3 regions of the Pseudomonas synxantha genome follow, and region 3 is predicted to be linked to each of the others. Evidence: riboswitches for the same ligand, from Rfam matches in the RefSeq annotation. Region 3 holds a riboswitch; each other region holds the start of a gene.

What was found. A riboswitch is a leader RNA that binds a small molecule or an ion and turns the genes downstream of it on or off. The one in region 3 is predicted to bind cobalamin.
Region 1: linked by a shared signal. The riboswitch ahead of BLU48_RS11990 (CbtB domain-containing protein) and the one ahead of cobO (cob(I)yrinic acid a,c-diamide adenosyltransferase) in region 3 are both predicted to bind cobalamin.
Region 2: linked by a shared signal. The riboswitch ahead of BLU48_RS05250 (ABC transporter substrate-binding protein) and the one ahead of cobO (cob(I)yrinic acid a,c-diamide adenosyltransferase) in region 3 are both predicted to bind cobalamin.

The regions. Positions count from the first base shown of each region.
Region 1 covers NZ_LT629786.1:2,532,646-2,539,308, forward strand. The annotation lists gene BLU48_RS11985 (M10 family metallopeptidase C-terminal domain-containing protein) at 1-1,330, opposite strand, end outside; cobalamin riboswitch at 1,742-1,955, shown strand; gene BLU48_RS11990 (CbtB domain-containing protein) at 2,054-2,242, shown strand; gene BLU48_RS11995 (CbtA family protein) at 2,254-2,955, shown strand; gene BLU48_RS12000 (cobalamin biosynthesis protein) at 2,952-3,344, shown strand; gene cobM (precorrin-4 C(11)-methyltransferase) at 3,414-4,160, shown strand; gene nfuA (Fe-S biogenesis protein NfuA) at 4,760-5,344, opposite strand; gene BLU48_RS12020 (acyltransferase family protein) at 5,404-6,429, opposite strand; gene BLU48_RS12025 (fatty acid cis/trans isomerase) at 6,517-6,663, opposite strand, start outside.
Region 2 covers NZ_LT629786.1:1,103,706-1,110,368, reverse strand. The annotation lists gene BLU48_RS05275 (aldehyde dehydrogenase family protein) at 1-47, shown strand, start outside; gene BLU48_RS05270 (protealysin inhibitor emfourin) at 95-400, opposite strand; gene BLU48_RS05265 (M4 family metallopeptidase) at 429-1,490, opposite strand; gene BLU48_RS05260 (DNA/RNA non-specific endonuclease) at 1,625-2,554, shown strand; partial or broken gene BLU48_RS32190 (outer membrane lipoprotein carrier protein LolA) at 2,563-2,652, opposite strand; cobalamin riboswitch at 2,676-2,869, shown strand; gene BLU48_RS05250 (ABC transporter substrate-binding protein) at 2,974-3,984, shown strand; gene BLU48_RS05245 (FecCD family ABC transporter permease) at 3,981-4,985, shown strand; gene BLU48_RS05240 (ABC transporter ATP-binding protein) at 4,982-5,746, shown strand; partial or broken gene BLU48_RS05235 (GNAT family N-acetyltransferase) at 5,931-6,128, opposite strand; partial or broken gene BLU48_RS05230 (GNAT family N-acetyltransferase) at 6,316-6,513, opposite strand.
Region 3 covers NZ_LT629786.1:791,249-797,911, reverse strand. The annotation lists gene cbiB (adenosylcobinamide-phosphate synthase CbiB) at 1-308, opposite strand, end outside; gene bluB (5,6-dimethylbenzimidazole synthase) at 305-955, opposite strand; gene BLU48_RS03815 (cobyrinate a,c-diamide synthase) at 952-2,343, opposite strand; gene cobO (cob(I)yrinic acid a,c-diamide adenosyltransferase) at 2,340-2,951, opposite strand; cobalamin riboswitch at 3,031-3,276, opposite strand; gene BLU48_RS03805 (PQQ-dependent sugar dehydrogenase) at 3,376-4,689, shown strand; gene BLU48_RS03800 (C40 family peptidase) at 4,839-5,378, opposite strand; gene BLU48_RS03795 (C40 family peptidase) at 5,523-6,152, opposite strand; gene hda (DnaA regulatory inactivator Hda) at 6,362-6,663, opposite strand, start outside.

The sequences.
Region 1 (6,663 bases), 1.7 Mb from region 3:
CGTGGCTTTTGAGAAAAAAGTCAAAACGGCCGTTGCCCGTCAGATCAATAGCCAACCTCGACTGGTTGGTGTGGCGGTTGTAACCCAGAACAGCTTGACCAGGTTCGCCCGATAGCCGCCTTACAAACGTCAAGGCGCCAATACCGGCGTTTTTCAACAAGACCGAAATGTCGATTTTGTCGGTGCCACTCTCAAAGTCCATGATCAGGTCAGGATTTTCCAACGTGGAATCGCTGGCGTGGTCATAAGCAAAGGTATCCGCCCCCCCTGCCCCCCTCAGCCAATCGGCGCCCGCTGCCCCCTTGAGCACATTGTCCGCATCGTTCCCGATGATCGCATCATGACCAGAACCGCCGATTGCGTTTTCAACCGTAACGCCTTTGGCAATAGAAACATTCCCCCGTAACCCTCCAACATCGGAATAGGATTCAGCGTTGAGGTTGACGGTCTGGTTTTGGCGATATCTGGAAAAATCCAATGTGTCGTTACCTCCACCGTCCCACACGCAGAATAATGCCGTATTCCTGGGATGATCGAGTTGATAATAGTCTCGACCCGAATTGGAGTTAAAACCGTAGGTGGTGTCTGAATTACGTGTTCTATAGTTGGCACCATATACCCGCTGGGCAGCAGCAATATCACCCATCAATGGTGCAGCAGAGTACCTTCCCTTAAGGTTCTGACCACTTAAGTTGGCATCGAAGTAGCTCATGACAGTATGGCCACGAGTATCCTGGGCATAGACGGCGTCGCGATAGTAACTGGGGTAGGTGGAATCGCCGCTATTGTCATAGTCCGCTGGATGCAAAAGCCCCAGTCCATGCCCTATTTCATGGGTAAGCGTATATCGGCCGTGATTGTTAAGTGCAGGCGCAGCATTCGTGCCAAAACGGGGATTCATGAGGACTTTACCGTCTCCACCTGGCAATTGGGCGAATGCAACCCGGGGCACCTCACTGTTGGAAAAAGCCAGGTGCCCTTCCCCACGGCCAGTACGCTCTTCGAAAGACACGTTCGCCACATCGGCCCAGGACTGCATGGACAGTCTGGCCTGGCTTTTCTGGGTGGCATTGAACGCTGTCTCCCCTTGCCCGTGGGTATCGAATGTATAGGAGACTTGCGTGACGCCATCACCATTGCTGTCATTCCATTTCCGGCCGTCCCGGGTGAGGTGCTGGGCGATCTGGTCCACGGTAAAAACCGGCTTATCAAGACCCGGTATTGGCCTCAAATGCGGGTCGAACTTACGCAACGTGGGATCGGAAGAGCTGTTTTGTTGAGCCTCTACGGACGGGTTATAGGAGCGTTGCACGCTGTTGGTTATCTGCACAATGGGCACCATCAATTTTGACTATTCAAGGGAGACAAAACCACAACCACGAGCATCAGTAGGGAGAAACGCAAAAAGCGTTCCCGGACAGCTTGCCCAACGATTCAACGCCTGCATCACTCTAAATAACCAAGCTCCGAATGGAGCATTAGTTCACTGAACATACCGCCTCAACAACCTATTGAAAAGTAAGTAAAAGCCCGAACAACCCACTTACACCCATACAATATATTTTTATATTTCGGCAACAGAAAGAATAACCTTTCTTCCTTTTGAAACATGTAAAAGCTCATGTTCCGCTGCATTCGCTAACGACAAGTAAATAAAGATTGTGGACGCGTACAGGGCCACCTCTCTCGTTGCCTTGGCAGCGCATTCCGCCATTTGACGTAAGCGCTCGCCGCATGCTCTCCTACACATCTTGTTTCGGGTGCCCTTCACAGGGTGAAACGGGAAACCGGTGCGCCATAGACCTATGGCAAGTCCGGTGCTGCCCCCGCAACGGTAAGCGAGCGAAGCGTCAAATCCACTGTGCTGTGCATGGGAAGGAGACGCTTATCAGGTGGAACTCTTCCAAGAGCCGCCCCTCGCAAGCCCGGAGACCGGCCCGAAAAAATCAGATAACAAACCCGCGGTGGGCGGGCGCTGTTCAAAACCCTGCGTGCCCTGGCTCGCATGGTTTGCATGCGCTCGTTTCACCCTGACACCTGATAGGGACGCGCCATGTCGATCACCACCAGCACCTCGCACACCGCCAGCAGCACTGCCACCTTGAGCCAACGCCTGACCGCCGCAATCGGTGCGTCGATCCTTGGCGCGTGCCTGGTGTATTTCGCCGGTTTCTCCCATATCGAGGCGGTGCACAACGCGGCCCACGATACCCGCCACAGCGCTGCGTTTCCGTGCCACTGAGAGCTGCCGACATGATCAAACGCATTGCCCGGACCGCAGGGTTCACCGGCTTGTTCGCCGCCCTGCTGCTGACCCTGCTGCAAAGCTTGTGGGTTGCACCGTTGATTTTGCAGGCGGAGACCTATGAAAAGCCGCCGGCAACCACCGAAGTCACCCATGAGCATGCCAGCGCCGCTGCGCACACCCACGACGCCGAGGCCTGGGAGCCGGAAGATGGCTGGCAGCGGGTGCTCTCCACCACCGGTGGCAACCTGGTGGTTGCCGTTGGATTTGCACTGATGCTCGCCGGCCTGTACACCCTGCGTGCACCGACCCGCACCGGCCATGGCTTGCTGTGGGGCCTGGCGGGTTACGCGACCTTCGTGCTGGCGCCCACCCTGGGCCTGCCACCGGAATTGCCCGGCACGGCAGCAGCTGACCTGGCGCTGCGCCAGGCCTGGTGGATCGGCACCGCCGCCTCCACCGCCGCCGGGATTGCGCTGATCGTGTTCGGCCGCAACTGGCTGTTGAAAGTGCTGGGCGTGGCGATCCTTGCCGTGCCCCACGTGATCGGCGCACCGCAGCCGCAGGTGCACTCGATGCTGGCCCCGGAGGCTCTCGAGGCACAATTCCAGATTGCCTCGCAATTGACCAACGTGGCGTTCTGGCTGGCCCTCGGCCTGATCAGCGCCTGGTTATTCCGCCGCCACCGCGACGATCGATACTCGGCATGATCCTGGTGGTCGGCCTGGGGTGCCAGCGCGGTTGTGATGTTCACGCCCTTCTGGACCTGTTTGACGCCGCCCTCGCCGAGGGCGGTATTGAACGCCAGCGCATCACCGCCCTGGCGAGCCTTGATCGCAAGCAGGATGAGCCCGGTTTATTGGCCCTCGCTCACCAGCTGGGCCTGACGCTACAGTGCTTCGACGCCGAACAACTGGCAGGTTATGAACAGCGCTTGAGCCATAAGTCAGCGGTCGCTTTTGCCCATGTCGGCTGTTATGGCGTGGCCGAAAGCGCTGCCCTGGCCCTGGCCGAACACCTCTCTGGCAACCCTGCCCGTCTGCTGATTACCCGCAGGAAAACCAACCAGGCCACCTTTGCGTTAGCCTGCGCCGGTTAAAATCCCGATAATTGTCGTTATCGATCATGAATAATCTTCATGCTCACCCGTTTTCAACAGGAATTTCCCATGACCGTCTACTTCATCGGCGCAGGCCCCGGCGACCCGGAACTGATCACCGTCAAGGGCCAGCGGCTGATCCGCAGTTGCCCGGTGATCATCTACGCCGGCTCGCTGGTGCCCGCGGCGGTGCTGGAGGGCCATCAGGCGCAACAGCTGGTCAACAGTGCCGAACTGCACCTGGAGCAGATCATCGACTTGATCAAGACCGCCCATGGACAAGGCCAGGATGTGGCACGCGTGCACTCCGGCGACCCAAGCCTGTATGGGGCGATTGGCGAGCAGATCCGTCACTTGCGTGAGCTGGGCATTCCCTTCCAGATCATTCCCGGGGTCACGGCCATAGCCGCTTGCGCGGCGCTGCTGGAAACCGAGCTGACCCTGCCGGACATTGCCCAGAGCGTGATCCTGACCCGCTATGCCGATAAAACCAGCATGCCTGCCGGCGAGAATTTCGACAGCCTGGCCCGGCACGGCACGACCATGGCGATTCACCTGGGGGTCAATCATCTGGAGAAGATCGTCGCCGAGTTACTGCCGCACTATGGCGCCGATTGCCCGATAGCCGTGGTACACCGTGCAACCTGGCCGGATCAGGATTGGGCGGTGGGCACCTTGGCGGATATTGCCGAAAAGGTCGCGGCCAAGGGGTTCCGGCGTACGGCGTTGATTGTGGTGGGCCGGGTGCTGGCCAATGACACTTTCAGCGAGTCGTCACTGTATCGGGCGGGACATGCGCACCTGTACAGACCTTGATTTTTTACTTCACAAAATCAAACCAACCCGTTGATTTAAATGAATAAACATAGAACAGAATGTGGGAGGGGGCTTGCCCCCGATGGCGGCCTTAGAGCCGACCGGGGTCTTGGTTTTAGACCGAGTACATATCCATTGTTTAGGTAACGGCGACTATTGGTTCCGCTCTTACAGCGGGTCACTTTTGAAAAGAGCCCAAAAGTAACCAAAAGGCTCTTGCCCCACCACTCGGCACCTCGCCTAGGCTCGGTGTGCCCGTAATCCGACATGGATTTGGGGGGCCGCCGCCACGCGCCATCCATGGCGCGGGGCGGCTAAACCGGCATCCCTGCCGGTTTACCCCCCAAATCCCTGTCGAATTCCGGCCAGCGTGGTTTAACGGGGCGCCCAAGATCAAAAGCAAGATCAAGAGCGGCTCGCTGCGCATCGTGGTTACCGTTGGCTGTTCCACAGTTGTGTAGATACCCATGGCTATCGCGGGCAAGCCCCTCCAACACTTAATCCTTATTATTAGATAGATATCATAAGCCAATGAATTTTAAGCAAAAAAAAAACGGCGCTCACGGGGCGCCGTTTTTTCTTCGCAGTGAACACCTTACTTAGTAGTAGGCATTTTCTTTCTGCGTGTGGTCAGTCACATCACGTACGCCCTTGAGCTCCGGAATGCGCTCAAGCAAAGTGCGCTCGATGCCTTCACGCAGGGTCACGTCTGCCTGGCCGCAGCCCTGGCAGCCGCCGCCGAATTTCAATACGGCGATGCCGTCATCCACTACGTCGATCAAGCTCACCTGGCCGCCATGGCTGGCCAGCCCTGGGTTGATCTCGGTTTGCAGGTAGTAGTTGATGCGCTCGTTGACCGGGCTATCAGCGTTGACGTTCGGCACCTTGGCGTTGGGGGCCTTGATGGTCAACTGGCCGCCCATGCGATCGGTGGCGTAGTCGACCACGGCGTCATCGAGGAAGGCTTCGCTGAAGGCATCGATGTAGGCGGTGAAGCTTTTCAGCCCCAGGGCGGTGTCTTCAGGTTTCTCTTCACCCGGCTTGCAGTAGGCGATGCACGTCTCGGCGTACTGGGTACCGGGCTGGGTGATAAAGACGCGGATACCAATACCCGGGGTGTTCTGCTTGGACAGCAGGTCAGCCAGGTAATCATGGGCGGCGTCGGTAATGGTTATGGCAGTCATGGAAACTCCTCACAGGCTTGCCGGCAGTTTACGCCAAATCATTACAGAGGTACAAAGTCCTAGTATTTTTGTCGGGAAATAATTGCCTGGTCCTCGACAGCCAGCCAACGCTTGAGCGGGCGATAGGTTGCCCTCTCCAGCCATTGGTAGCTGACGTATGCGCCCAGCGCCGTCACTACGATGCAAACCGGCAGGATTGTGTAGGGATCTATTGCGTTTCGCTCAGCAATCCATCGCCCGGCGGCCAGCGCCAGCACGTGGATCAGGTATACCGAATAAGAGCAATCGCCGAGAATTTTCAAAATGCGCGAGCCTTGGAAGTAAGGCTCCAGCGTTACACAGCTGATAACCAATATCGCGCTGGGCACGCCCCACTCAAGCGCACGGGGTACATCTGCCCCGTGATAAATCGCCGCCAGGGCCACCGCGATCCCGGATAACGGCAGCCACGCCCTGGCCCGGCACAGACCACGGCGGTACAGCATGCCGATCACGATACCCATCAGAAACTCAAGCACGATGTCGTTATGGTAAAAACCGCTGGCCAGGTCCAGGGCGGGGCTGAGGGCACAGCACACCAGGTACAACAAACCTGCCACCACCCACAACCGATATGAACGGCCAACCAGCAAGGCCACGGCAAACAGAACGTAGAAGAGCATCTCGAAGTTCAGGGTCCAGCCAGCATCCAGCAGCGGATAGACCCCATACCCTCCCGGGTTCTCAGCAGGAATAAACAGCAGCGACAGCAGCACATGGCCCAGCGCCAGCTCAGCATCGGGAAACATCGACGGCACTGTCAGGACCAGCACAGCCATGAGCAGCGTATAGAACCAATACGCTGGAGCGATCCGCGCCAGGCGCATCAGCATGAATTGCCACGGCGTGAGCGCCTTATCTGCGGTGGCGAGGAAAATCACCAGGCCGCTGATGACGAAGAATATGTCCACCCCGATGCCGCCCTTGTCGGCAAACAGATAAGCCAGTGGGTTATGCACCTCGAATTCAAAAAACACTTGGGTGAAGTGGTGCCCGAACACCACCCACGCCGCCAGCGCCCGTAGCGCCTGCACTGAAATCAACATCATCGGAATACCTTTTCCAATCCCGCAAGGCAACCATCCGACCGCTTCAGCACCTGCTCAAGGCGATGACTGGATCACTGACTACCGTTATAGGTTCTCATAGCGGTTCATGTCCAATACGCCCTCTTCCACCGGCGTGGTTTCATGAATGTATCGCGACAAGTCGTGGAAATACTGCCAGAACAACGGATGGCTGCGGCGCACGCCCCAGCGCTCGACAATCTGCTCAAACCC
Region 2 (6,663 bases), 310 kb from region 3:
TACGCGAGTTCTGCAATGCGCAGACAGTGTGGCTGGATCGCAAATAGCCAGACAGGGGCGACTGCGCTGGCTGCGCAGCAACCCCAGTCGTGCATCAACTGCGGATGTGCCGTCGCACGCATTGCACCAACCCTTCCAACGCCTGCGACTTCACCGGCGCGAGCACACAGACCGTGTGCTCACGCTCGCCCTCCGCCACTGTCAGGGTGTAGTGCACTCGGTCGGGGTTACCGGCTTCGGGCACGGTGCTTTGTGGCAACTGAAAAAAATCCGAAGCTTCGATCAGTTGCCGCAATTCCTGCTGGTCCGGCTCGGGTAGCTTCTCCAGCTCTACCGTACGCGGCTTGGCCAGCCCCGGAAAAAACGCCGGCCCACCGCTTTCCTTGATTGAGATTCGCATGGCTGTTCCTCGCCGCCCAAGCGGCTGGTCAAACATTGATGCCCACGGCTTTCCACCCCTCCTTGACCGCTTTCTGTTCATCCTTGTTCGCGCCGTAAAGACGCCCGGCCACATCATAGGTAATACGCGCAAAACGCAGGAACCCCGAGTTCGGTCGCAGCCGCGCATCCCGCAGTGCGTCATACCAGATGCGCCCTGCACGCTCCCAGGCGAACCCGCCAATCTTGGTTGCCACCTGATAGAACGCGTGGTTGGGAATGCCGGAATTGATATGCACCCCGCCATTGTCCTCGTATGTCTGTACAAAATCATCCATGTGACCCGGCTGCGGGTCCTTGCCCAGCAGCTTGTCATCAAACGCAGTGCCTGGGGCTTTCATCGAGCGCAGAGCGGTGCCCTTGATCTTCTTGGTGAACAACCCTTTGCCGATCAACCAATCAGCCTCCTCGGCGGTTTGCTTCAACGCATACTGCTTGATCAGTGAACCGAACACGTCGGACAGCGACTCGTTCAACGCGCCGGACTGGTTGAAGTACATCAGCTTGGCCTCATCCTCGGTAACGCCATGGGCCAACTCATGGCCAATCACGTCGAGCGCCACGGTGAAGCGATTGAATAACTGCTGGTCACCGTCGCCGAAGACCATCTGGGTCGAATTCCAGAACGCGTTGTTATAGTCCTGGCCGAAGTGCACCGTGGCGTCCAGGGCCATGCCGGCATCGTCGATGGAATTGCGGTCGAATACCTGGTCGAAAAAATCGAAGGTCGCGCCCAAGCCTTCATAGGCTTCGTCCACTGCGGCATCGCCACTGGCCGGTTGCCCTTCGCCGCGGATCAGCTTGCCAGGCAGGCTGTCGGTGTTTTCAGCGCTGTAGATCGAGCGCTGTTTCTCGGCGCCCATGGCCAACGCCATGCGGGCTGGGCCCTTGGCGGGTACCGCGACCATGCGCAACGAGCGGAACGTGCTGTCCTTGGCCCGAGTGCGTAATGCGACTTCCCGTTGGGCTTTATCCCCGTGGCGGGCGATCTGGTCGAGCATATAGGGTGGGATCAGACAGAAAATCGGGTTGCGCGGCTGGCGAACACACATAAGCTGGCTCCTTTTTGGCGTGTGATGAACGTCCGGTAGCGGTTTCAGGATAGCCCTGTGTTCGCCACCTGGGCCAAATTGTCATGAGTTTGTGTTGCAGTGGTGTTTATCCGAGGCCCATAAGGAACATGCCCATGCCCGCCCGCACAGCCAAAATCGACCTTTCCCACCGCCCCAGGCTTTCCGACCTGCGCCCATTGGTCGCGCTCAGCCCCACCCTGCTGGAAGCCAGAACCGCGACACCGCGCGTCACCGCGGCCAAGGACCTCAAAAACCGCGCTGGCTATGCCCATGATTTCCTCAGCGACTTCGTGGTGCCATGGCCCACGGTCGGCGAGCCACTGTCGAGCGACGTGCAACCCAAGCGCCTGGACTACACGCATTTCTCCATCACTATGTCGCGTTCCCGACGACTGGCGCTCTACGTGGGGGTGAATATCGACGGCTCAAAGCACGTGGACATCACGCGCAGCAACGACACTTGGGCCTACGATGGTCGCCTGCCCCTGGATGCGCAGGTAGGTGAAGACCTTTACGCCAGCAATGGCCTGGACCGCGGCCACCTGGTGCGGCGCCAGGACCCCAACTGGGGCGACGAGGCCAACACCGCCAACTTCGACACCTTCCACTTCACCAACTGCTCGCCGCAAATGAGCGGCTTCAACCAGAAGACCTGGCTGGAACTCGAAGACTACATTCTTGACAACACCCAACGCTGGAAAGCCCGGGCCACGGTGTTTACCGGCCCGGTATTCGCCGATGACGACCGACTTTATCGTGGGGTGAAAATCCCCAAGGCGTTCTGGAAAGTCGTGGCTTACCTCAGCGACGACGGCAAACCCTCCGCCAGCGCCTACATGATCGACCAAAGCCGTGAGCTGGGGCAGCTCGACCTGGTGTTCGGCCAGCTTCGCACCTACCAGCGCAGCGTGATCCAGATCGAGCAACTGACCGGCATCCGCTTCGCCAACCTGGCCGACTATGACGGGTTCAGCAATGAAGAACGTGCGACAGGTACGCGGATTGAAGCGCTGATCCGCGGCCCCCAAGACATACGACTCTGAGAGCGGCCCATTGTAGGAGCGAGCTTGCTCGCGAAGCACCTGAGAGCGCCGCGGAGCATCAGGTTCCCCGCGTTATCGTTAGCGACCTTCGCGAGCAAGCTCGCTCCTACAGGGCCTGATCGACTACCATACCGCCGCCGGTTCCCGTATGGGACTAATAGGGAATTCGAAACGCCGCCCGCGACGTCAATCGAAACTGCCCCCGCAACTGTAGGTGCCGAGCCTGCTCCCCACTGCCACTGGACCCTGTCCGGGAAGGCGGGAGCGAGGCGACGACGCATCAGTCAGGAGACCTGCCGGCCCAGCAAAACCACTAACCGGCGGGGTGTCCGGGAAGGACATCCTTGCCTGCCCGATCGGCAGCGTTCGAGGCTGTATTTCCGAGCCGTACCGCCCCTGCTGCACTCGGAGATCACCCCATGCTGCCACGCGTTACCGCCCTGATCGCAGGCTTGGGTGCCTGTGCAATGGCCCAGGCCACGCCCACCCATTACCCGCTGACCCTGGAAAACTGCGGCAGTACCCTGACCTTCCAGCACGCGCCTGCACGCAGCGTAACCATCGGCCAGGCCGCCACCGAGATGCTCTACGCCTTGGGCGTGGGCGATAAAGTGGTTGGCACTTCGCTGTGGTTCAACAACGTGTTGGCGCAGTACAAGGCACAGGACGCCACCATCGAGCGCCTGGCCAACAACGAGCCGAGCTTCGAAGCGGTGATCGCCAAGCGCCCGCAACTGGTGGCCGCCGAGCTGGAATGGGTGGTGGGGCCACAAGGCGTGGTCGGCACCCGCGAGCAATTCCATGAACTGCAGATCCCCACCTACCTGCTGCCCTCGGACTGCGAAGGCAAGGACAACCTGGTGGGTGCCGACGGCACGCGTCTGGAGCCGTTCCGCATCGACACGATTTATAAAAGCATCCGCCAACTGGCGCAGATTTTCGACGTCCAGGATCGCGGCCAGCAGCTCAACGACGAACTACAGGCGCGCCTGGCCAAGTCCATCGCCACCGCGCAAGGCAAAGGCTTGAAGCAAGCCAGCGCGCTGGTGTGGTTCTCCAGCGCCGAAATGGCCAGCGATCCGTACGTGGCCGGGCACAAGGGTATTCCGCAGTTCATGTTGCAAACCCTCGGCCTGCGCAATGTGGTGCAGTCCGATGAAGAATGGCCCGCCGTCGGCTGGGAAACCATTGCCAAGGCCAACCCGACGTTCCTGGTGATCGCACGCATGGATCGGCGCCGCTACCCCGCCGACGACCACGAGAAGAAACTCGCCTTCCTGCGCAACGACCCGGTGACCCGCAACATGGACGCGGTGAAAAACAACCGCATCATCATCCTCGATGCCCTGGCGCTGCAGGCCAGCCTGCGCACCTTCGATGGCCTGGAACAACTGGCCGCCGCCATCGACGGCTACGACCTGCCGAAATGATACGGACCCTGCTCGCCCTCACACTGCTGTTGCTCGCCCTGCTCGCCGGCGTGGCCATCGGCGAGACCGCCATCTCGCCACAGGTGGTGCTCCAGGTGCTCGCCAACAAGCTGTGGGCCGCGGGCTTCGTGCTCGACCCCATCGATGAAGGCGTGGTGTGGAACTATCGCCTGACCCGCGCCCTGGTGGCCGCTGCCTGCGGTGCGGGGTTGGCGACCTGTGGCGTGATCCTGCAATCGTTGCTGCGTAACCCGCTGGCTGATCCTTACTTGCTCGGCATCAGTGCCGGCGCGTCGACCGGCGCGGTCCTGGTCGCCTTGATTGGTGTGGGCGGCGGGCTGGTGTCGCTGTCGGCGGGGGCATTTGTAGGGGCAATGGCAGCGTTTGCGCTGGTGATCCTGCTGGCGCGGGCCAGTGGCTCGTCCAGCGGCACCGGGCAAATCATCCTTGCGGGCATCGCCGGCTCGCAATTGTTCAATGCCTTGACCGCGTTCCTAATCACCAAGTCGGCCAGCTCCGAGCAAGCCCGCGGCATTATGTTCTGGCTGCTGGGCAACCTCAGCGGTGTGCGCTGGCCGTCGGTGTGGCTGGCGGTGCCGGTGGCGATCGTTGGGCTGACGGTGTGCCTGTGGCATCGCCGCGCATTGGATGCCTTTACCTTCGGCAGCGACTCGGCGGCGTCCCTGGGCATTCCGGTGCGCCGCGTGCAATTTGTGCTGGTGGCCTGCGCTGCGCTGGTGACGGCGGTGATGGTGTCCATCGTTGGCTCCATCGGTTTTGTCGGCCTGGTGATTCCCCATGCGGTGCGCCTGCTGCTGGGCACCGGGCATTCGCGGTTGCTGCCGGCGAGCGCTCTTGGCGGCGCGTTGTTCTTGATTGCGGCCGATGTGCTGTCGCGCACCTTGATCAAGGGCCAGGTGATTCCCGTCGGTGTGGTCACGGCGTTGGTGGGCGCACCGGTGTTTGCGCTGATCCTGATTGGCCGCAGGAACGCGCGATGAGTGTGCTCAGTTGCACCGGCCTGGGTTTCAAGGTGCGAGACGCTGAGTTGCTGCGCGATGTTCACCTGGACGTGCAGCAAGGGGAAACCCTCGGCATCGTCGGGCCCAACGGCTCGGGCAAATCCACCCTGCTCAAATTGCTCGCCGGCTTGCGCGCCCCGGCCAGTGGTGAAGTACGCCTGGGTGCCAAGCGCCTGGGTGAGCTGTCGCGCCGCGCCATCGCGCAACAGCTGGCGGTGGTGGAACAGCAGGCTGACACTGACGATGCCATCCGCGTGTTCGACGCCGTGGCCCTGGGCCGCACGCCATGGCTGTCGGCGCTGAGCCCGTGGTCTAGCGAAGACGACGCCATCGTCCGCCAGGCCCTGCACGACGTAGACGCCACCCACCTGAGCCACCGTGCCTGGCGCAGCCTCTCCGGCGGCGAACGCCAACGCGTGCACATCGCCCGAGCCCTGGCGCAACGACCGCGGATTCTGTTGCTGGATGAGCCAACCAATCACCTGGATATCCAGCATCAACTGGCGATCTTGAAAGGCGTGCAAGGCTTGCCGGTGACCACCTTGATTGCCCTGCATGACCTGAACCAGGCGCTGACCTGTAATCGCCTGGCCGTGCTGGATCGCGGACGATTGGTGGCGCTGGGTACGCCGTTGGAGGTGCTGACGCCAGAGCGCCTGCAAGAGACATTCGGGGTGCAGGGGCATTACCTCACAGACCCGTTCGACGGCGCGCAAATCCTGCGCCTGCGCCCTACCTGACCTGAAACACCTCGGTCAAAAATGTTGGAGGGGGCTTGCCCCCGATGAGGGAGTGTCAGTGAATACACCTGGGGCTGACCCACCACCATCGGGGGCAAGCCCCCTCCCACATTTGACCGAGGCGTGTCAGTCAGGCCGGCGGCGGCGTACCCGTAATCGTCGCATCGCCCCTGCCACATTTGATCTACAGAGACCGGTGCATATGGGTGGTCTGCCATACCGGGTCAGCTTCCACATCCACCACCTCGAATCCTTGCCGGATCCAGAAATCAATCGCCCCGGGCAGAAACGGGTGGGTATGCAGGTAAACCACTTCCACCCCGTCCGCCCGCGCCCGCGCTTCCAGCGATCGGTATAGCTCACCCGCCAGACCGCAGCGACGCCCTACCTGACACACCTGGGACAAATGTGGGAGGGGGCTTGCTCCCGATGAGGGAGTGTCAGTGAATACACCTGGGGCTGACCCACCACCATCGGGGGCAAGCCCCCTCCCACATTTGACCGAGGTGTGTCAGTTATGCCGCCAGCGGCGTACCCGTGATCGTCGCATCGCCCCTGCCACATTTGATCTACAGAGACCGGTGCATATGGGTGGTCTGCCATACCGGGTCAGCTTCCGCATTCACCACCTCGAATCCTTGCCGGATCCAGAAATCAATCGCCCCGGGCAGAAACGGGTGGGTATGCAGGTAAACCACTTCCACCCCGTCCGCCCGCGCCCGCGCTTCCAGCGATCGGTATAGCTCACCCGCCAGACCGCAGCGACGCCCTACCTGACACACCTGGGACAAATGTGGGAGGGGGCTTGCCCCCGATGAGGGAGTGTCAGTGAATACACCTGGGGCTGACCCACCGCCATCGGGGGCAAGCCCCCTCCCACATTTGACCGAGGCGTGTCAGTCAGGCCGGCGGCGGCG
Region 3 (6,663 bases):
GCCTGGGCCACCGGGATCACATGCTCGCCCAGGCTGCGCATGCCAAGGGCGCAGTACAACGCCAGGATTTCCACGAGCCAGCCAATCAACGGCGCCCAGGACAAAGCCGTGGCCAGCAGGGTCAGCGGCACCACCGCGATAAACCACGCGGTCACGCCATGGCTGCGCCAGCCGCGTCCACCGGTATTGAAACGCTGCTCGATACGCCCGGCGAAATTGCCGAACGCCACCAGCGGATGCCAGCGCCTGGGCTCACCCAGCAGCGCATCCAGCGCCACCGCAGCGACACACAGCAAGGCCACACTCATTGACTCACTCCCCACTTGTTTTCATACAGCATGTCACTCAGCGGTCGCGGCTCGGTCCAGCCTTCAAGCTGCAACATCGGTGCCGGATAGAATTGCGCCACCGGTCCCAGGCATAACACCGCCAGGGGCTTGGCACCGGGCGGCAAGCCCAGCAGCTCGGCCAGGGCCTGGGGTTCGAACAGCGAGACCCAGCCCATGCCCAAGCCTTCCACGCGCGCCGCCAGCCATAGGTTCTGGATGGCACAGGATAACGACGCCATGTCCATTTCCGGCAAGGTACGGCGCCCGAAAATGTGGCGCTCGCGGTCGTCCATCAGGGCAGCCACCAACACTTCGGCACAGTCGCTGATACCTTCGACCTTGAGCTTCATGAACGCATCGGAGCGCTCGCCCAAGGCCTCGGCGGTGCGCACGCGCTCTTCTTCCACCAGTTGTTGAATCTGCCCACGCAAAGGTCGGTCGCTGATGCGGATAAAACGCCAAGGCTGCATCAGGCCGACGCTGGGCGCCTGGTGCGCGGCCTGGAGCAGGCGCTGCAGCAGTTCCGGGGCGACGCTGCCGCCGGTGAAGTGGCGCATGTCGCGGCGTTCGGCGATGGCGCGGTAGACAGCGTCGCGGTCGGCCTTGGGGAAGGCGTTGTCAGTCATGGCCTCATCGGGGGCAAGCCCCCTCCCACATTGGATTGGGTTTCAACTCGGTCAACTGTGGGAGCTGGCTTGCCTGCGATAACGGTCTCAAGGTCTGGCGCGAACAACGCGGCCACCGCGCCAGGATTCGACGGGAAATAAAAGTGCACGTAGGACGCGGTCATCCGCCCTTGGCGGTACACCGCTTCGGCACCGCGCCCACCGTTGGGGCTCAGGCCGCGGGCAATCGGCGCCCATTCGGTGTTGGTCAGGGAATGGTGGTAGGTGTGGCCACGCAGGACACCTTCCGGCAGTTCGACGCTTTGCAGAGCCAGGGCTGCAAGTTTCTTTTGCATCACCGCATCGCCCTGCAGCAGGCCCACCAGTTCGGCACGAGAACCGTGCACATCGGTGAGCGAATCGAGCAGGTAGAGCATGCCGCCACATTCAGCAAGCAGCGGTTTACCGGCGGCGTGATGCGCACGGATGGCCTCCAGCATCGGGACATTGGCCGACAGGGCCTGGTGGTGCAATTCCGGATACCCGCCGGGCAGATACAGACTGTCAGCTTCCGGCAGTTGGCGATCATGGATCGGTGAGAAAAAGCTCAGCTCAGCGCCCATCACCCGTAACAGGTCAAGGCTGGCGCCGTAGGTAAAGGCAAAGGCTTCGTCACGGGCCACGGCGATGCGCACGCCGGCGAGCAACGGCTCGGCCTCGATCACTGCGGGCGCGGCAAAGGTCACGGGCGGCGGCAGGGCCACTTCACAACTGCTGCCCAAGGCCTGGGCGGCGGCGTCCAGGCGCACATCGAGGTCATTCAATTCACTGGCTTGCACCAGGCCCAGGTGGCGGCTGGGCAATTCGATGCCGGTCTCTCGGGACAACGCGCCGTACCAGCGCAAGCCCTCGGTGAGGCTGCCTTCGAGCAACTGGGCATGACGCAAAGTACCGACGCGGTTGGCCAGCACGCCAGCAAACGGCAGGTCGGGTTGATAACGTGCCAGGCCCAGGGCCAGGGCGCCAAAGGTCTGGGCCATGGCGGTGCCATCGATCACGCCCAGTACCGGCACGCCGAAGTGCCGCGCCAGGTCGGCGCTGGAGGGCGTGCCGTCGAACAAGCCCATCACGCCTTCAATCAGGATCAGGTCGGCCTCCCCTGCCGCCTCCCAGAGCAGACGGCGACTTTCCTGCTCACCGACCATCCACATGTCCAGTTGATACACCGGCGCACCGCTGGCGCGCTCGTGGATCATCGGGTCGAGAAAGTCCGGCCCGCATTTGAACACGCGTACCTTGCGTCCCAGGTTGCGATGCAAACGCGCCAGCGCGGCGGTGACGGTGGTTTTGCCCTGGCCGGACGCCGGAGCGGCGATCAATACGGCCGGGCAATGACGAGGCTGATTCAAAGTTCGACGCCTTTCTGGGCCTTGATACCGGCCTGGAACGCGTGCTTGAGCATGCCCATTTCGGTGACGGTGTCGGCCATTTCAATCAGTTCGGGCTTGGCGCCGCGGCCCGTGACCACCACATGCTGCATCGGCGGGCGCGATTGCAGGTCGCTGAGTACCTGGTCCAGGTCCAGATAGCCGTGCTTGAGGGCAATGTTCAGCTCGTCCAGCACCACCAGGCCGATAGAGGCGTCTTGCAACATCGCACGGGACACGGCCCAGGCCGCCTCGGCGGCGGCAATGTCGCGCTGGCGGTCCTGGGTTTCCCAAGTGAAGCCTTCGCCCATCACATGGAAGCGCACCTGCTCGGGAAAGCGTCGGAAGAACAGCTCTTCGCCGGTGCTGTTGCGGCCTTTGATGAACTGCACCACACCGCACTGCATGCCATGGCCCATGGCGCGGGCCAGCATGCCGAAGGCCGAGCTGCTCTTGCCTTTGCCATTGCCGGTCAATACCAGCAACAGGCCGCACTCATTCGGTGAATTGGCGATGCGCTCGTCGATCACGGCTTTTTTGCGCAGCATGCGCGCCAAGTGGCGTTCGTCGCGGTCGGGGGAATCGGTCATGGCAGCTCTCCGTTGGGGCTGGACAAAAAACGGCGGGCAGGAAAAAAAAAAACAGACAGCCAAGCATCGCCCACCGTGATGCTGTTGAATGTTCAAGGCCGGTCTCCGGACTCATGAGTGGCGCGTCTTATCGAAGCAGCCGAGGGCGCGCCTTCCCATATCGCGGGCGATACAGTGGCAAACAGCACCGTCTTGACTCATTTACCGTTGCGGGGGCAGCGCCGGAATCGCGGCAACACTGTGTACAAGTGCGCTCACTCACCGGCTTCCCTGTTTCACTCTGCCGACGCGCACGCCACAGAGCACCTGGAACAAGCCGCGAAGGTTAGTGGGTTGGGGGTGGAGCGTCAATTAAAGCTGGCCTGGTACTTGAACCATCCGTACACCCTGCTTCTCTACCCTTACAGGTATCAAGGAGAAAACCATGCATAAAACCCGACTCGCCTTACTGATCATGCTCGCCGGTGGCCTCACCGCCTGCGGTGAAAGCTCTACCTTGCAGGTCTCCGACGGCACCGGGCCTGCGCCCAAGCTGCCGGAGCCGAACAAGACCCTGGTCCCCACCGTCAATATCGCCCCGGCCATTGGCTGGCCGGAGGGCGCCAAACCCACCGCCGCTGCCGGCACTCAGGTTGCCGCGTTCGCCGAGGGCCTGGATCACCCGCGCTGGCTCTACGTGCTGCCCAACGGCGACGTGCTGGTGGCCGAGACCAATGCACCACCCAAGCCGGACGATTCCAAAGGGGTGCGTGGCTGGGTAATGGAAAAAGTCATGGGCCGTGCCGGTGCCGGCGTGCCGAGCCCGAACCGCATTACGTTGCTGCGCGATGCCGATCACGATGGCGTGGCCGAAACCCGCACGGTGTTCCTGGAGAATCTCAATTCGCCCTTTGGCATGACACTGGTCGGCAACGACCTGTATGTGGCGGACTCGGATAAGTTGCTGCGCTTCCCCTATCAGCCGGGTGAAACCGCGATCAAAGCCCAGGGCACTAGGGTCGTGGACTTACCGGGCGGGCCTTTGAACCACCACTGGACGAAAAACGTGGTGGCCAGCAAGGATGGCAGCAAGCTGTATGTGAGCGTCGGCTCCAACAGCAACGTCGCCGAAAACGGCCTGGAGGCAGAGCAGGGACGCGCCGCGATCTGGGAAGTCGACCGCGCCACCGGCAAGCACCGCATTTTCGCCTCCGGGCTGCGCAACCCTAACGGCATGGCCTGGGAACCGCAGAGTGGCAAGCTGTGGACGGCAGTCAATGAACGCGATGAAATCGGCAGTGACCTGGTGCCCGACTACATCACCTCAGTCAAGGATGGCGGGTTTTATGGCTGGCCCTTCAGCTATTACGGCCAGCATGTGGATGTGCGTGTCACGCCGCAAAACCCTGATCTGGTCGCCAAGGCCATCGCGCCGGACTACGCGGTAGGCCCTCATACCGCCTCACTGGGGCTGACATTCGCCGAGGGCAATAAACTGCCCGCGCAGTTCAGCAACGGTGCGTTTATCGGCCAACATGGCTCATGGAATCGCAAGCCGCACAGTGGCTACAAGGTGATTTTCGTGCCGTTTGAAGGGGGCCAGCCAAAAGGACAGCCGGTGGATGTGCTGACGGGGTTTCTCAACAGCGATGAGAAAGCCATGGGTCGGCCGGTCGGCGTGGTGATCGACCAGCAAGGGAATTTGCTGGTGGCTGATGATGTGGGGAATAAGGTTTGGCGGGTGTCGGCAGCCAAGTAACCCATCTCAGGAGCACTATAAAACCAATGTGGGAGGGGCGGTGCGACGATTCGACTTGCTCCCGATAGCGGCCTGTCAGCTGAGTATGTGCTGACGGTTACACCGCTATCGGGAGCAAGCCCCCTCCCACATTTGGATCTATGTACGACTTAAGGGTTGCGTGCCAGATTCCCGGGCAGCACTCGCTTTGCGCTCAGATAGGCATTCTGCCAATACGCTTTGGATAGCGTATCGAGCTTCACCGTACCGCCGGTTTGCGGCGCATGCACAAAGCGCCCTTCCCCGACATAAATCCCTGCATGACTGACCCGCGAACCACCACCTGTGGCGAAGAACAGCAGATCACCGGTTTGCAGGTTCTGCTCGCTGACGTCCTGGGCACGCATCACGATCAGTTCGCGGGTAGTGCGCGGCAGGGAGATACCGGCGGCGTCGCGGAATACAAAGCCAATCAGGCCGCTGCAATCAAACCCCGAGTCCGGCGTGTTGCCGCCCCAGCGGTAGGGCGTGCCAACCAGGCCCAAGGCGCGGAAGAGCACATCTTCGGCAGCAGGCGAGAAATTCTGGGTGGCGTAGTTGAACACCGGCTTGGGCTTGACCGCTACAGGCGCGGGCGGCGGTGGGCGGCTCGCGCAGGCGCTGAGCAACGCGGCGCAAACAATAAGAATCAGGCGGGCCGAGGTCGACATGTGCAGAACAATCCTGGTCTGGATGCGGCTTTCGCTGCCGAACGTTGAAAACCAGAACGCGCAAGCAAAGCTCGCGCGAACGGATGACAACAATGTCCAGGGATTCTAGCGCTTACACGTCAAACTTCAAGTATCACTTTAACTTTACTTACTGGCGGTAACCGTAGTCGGGGCCATTGCAAGTGCGCGCTTGGCTTCGATGAAGGTTTTGCTCCAGTAGCTGTCACCCAGGTTATCGACCCGGACACCACCACTGCGGCGGCTGCTGGAGTGAATAAACTGGTTATCGCCCAAATAGATACCGGCGTGGCTGACACGCCCACGACCACTGGTACTAAAGAAAAGCAGATCGCCCGGCTTGAGGTTGTTGCGTGCGACCAACGGTGCATCCACGTTGATCATTTCGCGCGTCGAGCGAGGCAGATTCATGCCGGCTTCTTCACGAAACAGGTAGCCGATGAAGCCGCTGCAGTCGAAACCAGCTTCCGAGGTACCGCCAAAACGGTAACGTGTACCGATCAGGGACTTGCCGCGCTCAAGGATGCTGTCGGCCAGCAAAGGCAGCTGGTAAGGCTTGCTGCCGGAGAAATCGGCCAGTTCCTTTTCAGTGGTCAACTCTTCCTCATAAACAGTGGAAGACTGTGCGGCGACGAATTTTTGTTGAGTCTGTGGTTGTGGCTTCTGCTGCTCTACCACCTGCTGAGGGTGGGAGGCGCAACCAAACAACAGGGTAACGAGTGCGAGAGGCACGAGGGGTGCGAAGCGATTTAGCATGGGCACGACCGTGGCTGATGTGTAAAGAAGCCGAGACTATGCCCTCTATCACATCGATTTGCAAATTCAATCGTGATCTATGTGACTTCTGGTTTCGACCATGACATCTAAGCCGTAATTCCATTTATCGCTGCTACTGCGTGGCCTGCTGGGCTCAAGCGCAGTTTTTCTGGCGCCTGAAAAGTGCCGAACCATGGCAAATCAACCACTTACCAACCCAAGGTTTCTTTCAGGAAAGGGATCGTCAATTTCCTTTGCGCCTGCAACGACGCCTGGTCGAGCTGTTCGAGCAAATCGAATAACGCGCTCATGCTGCGGGTGCCACGGGTAAGGATGAAGTGCCCGACTTCGTCGGTCAGGTGCAGGCCGCGACGGGACGCACGCAGTTGCAGGGCACGTAACTTGTCCTCATCGGACAACGGGCGCATTTGGAAGATCAGCGCCAGGGTCAGGCGAGACTTGAGGTCAGCCAGCTTCACCGGCAGCTCGCGCGGTGAAGTCGATGCGGCGA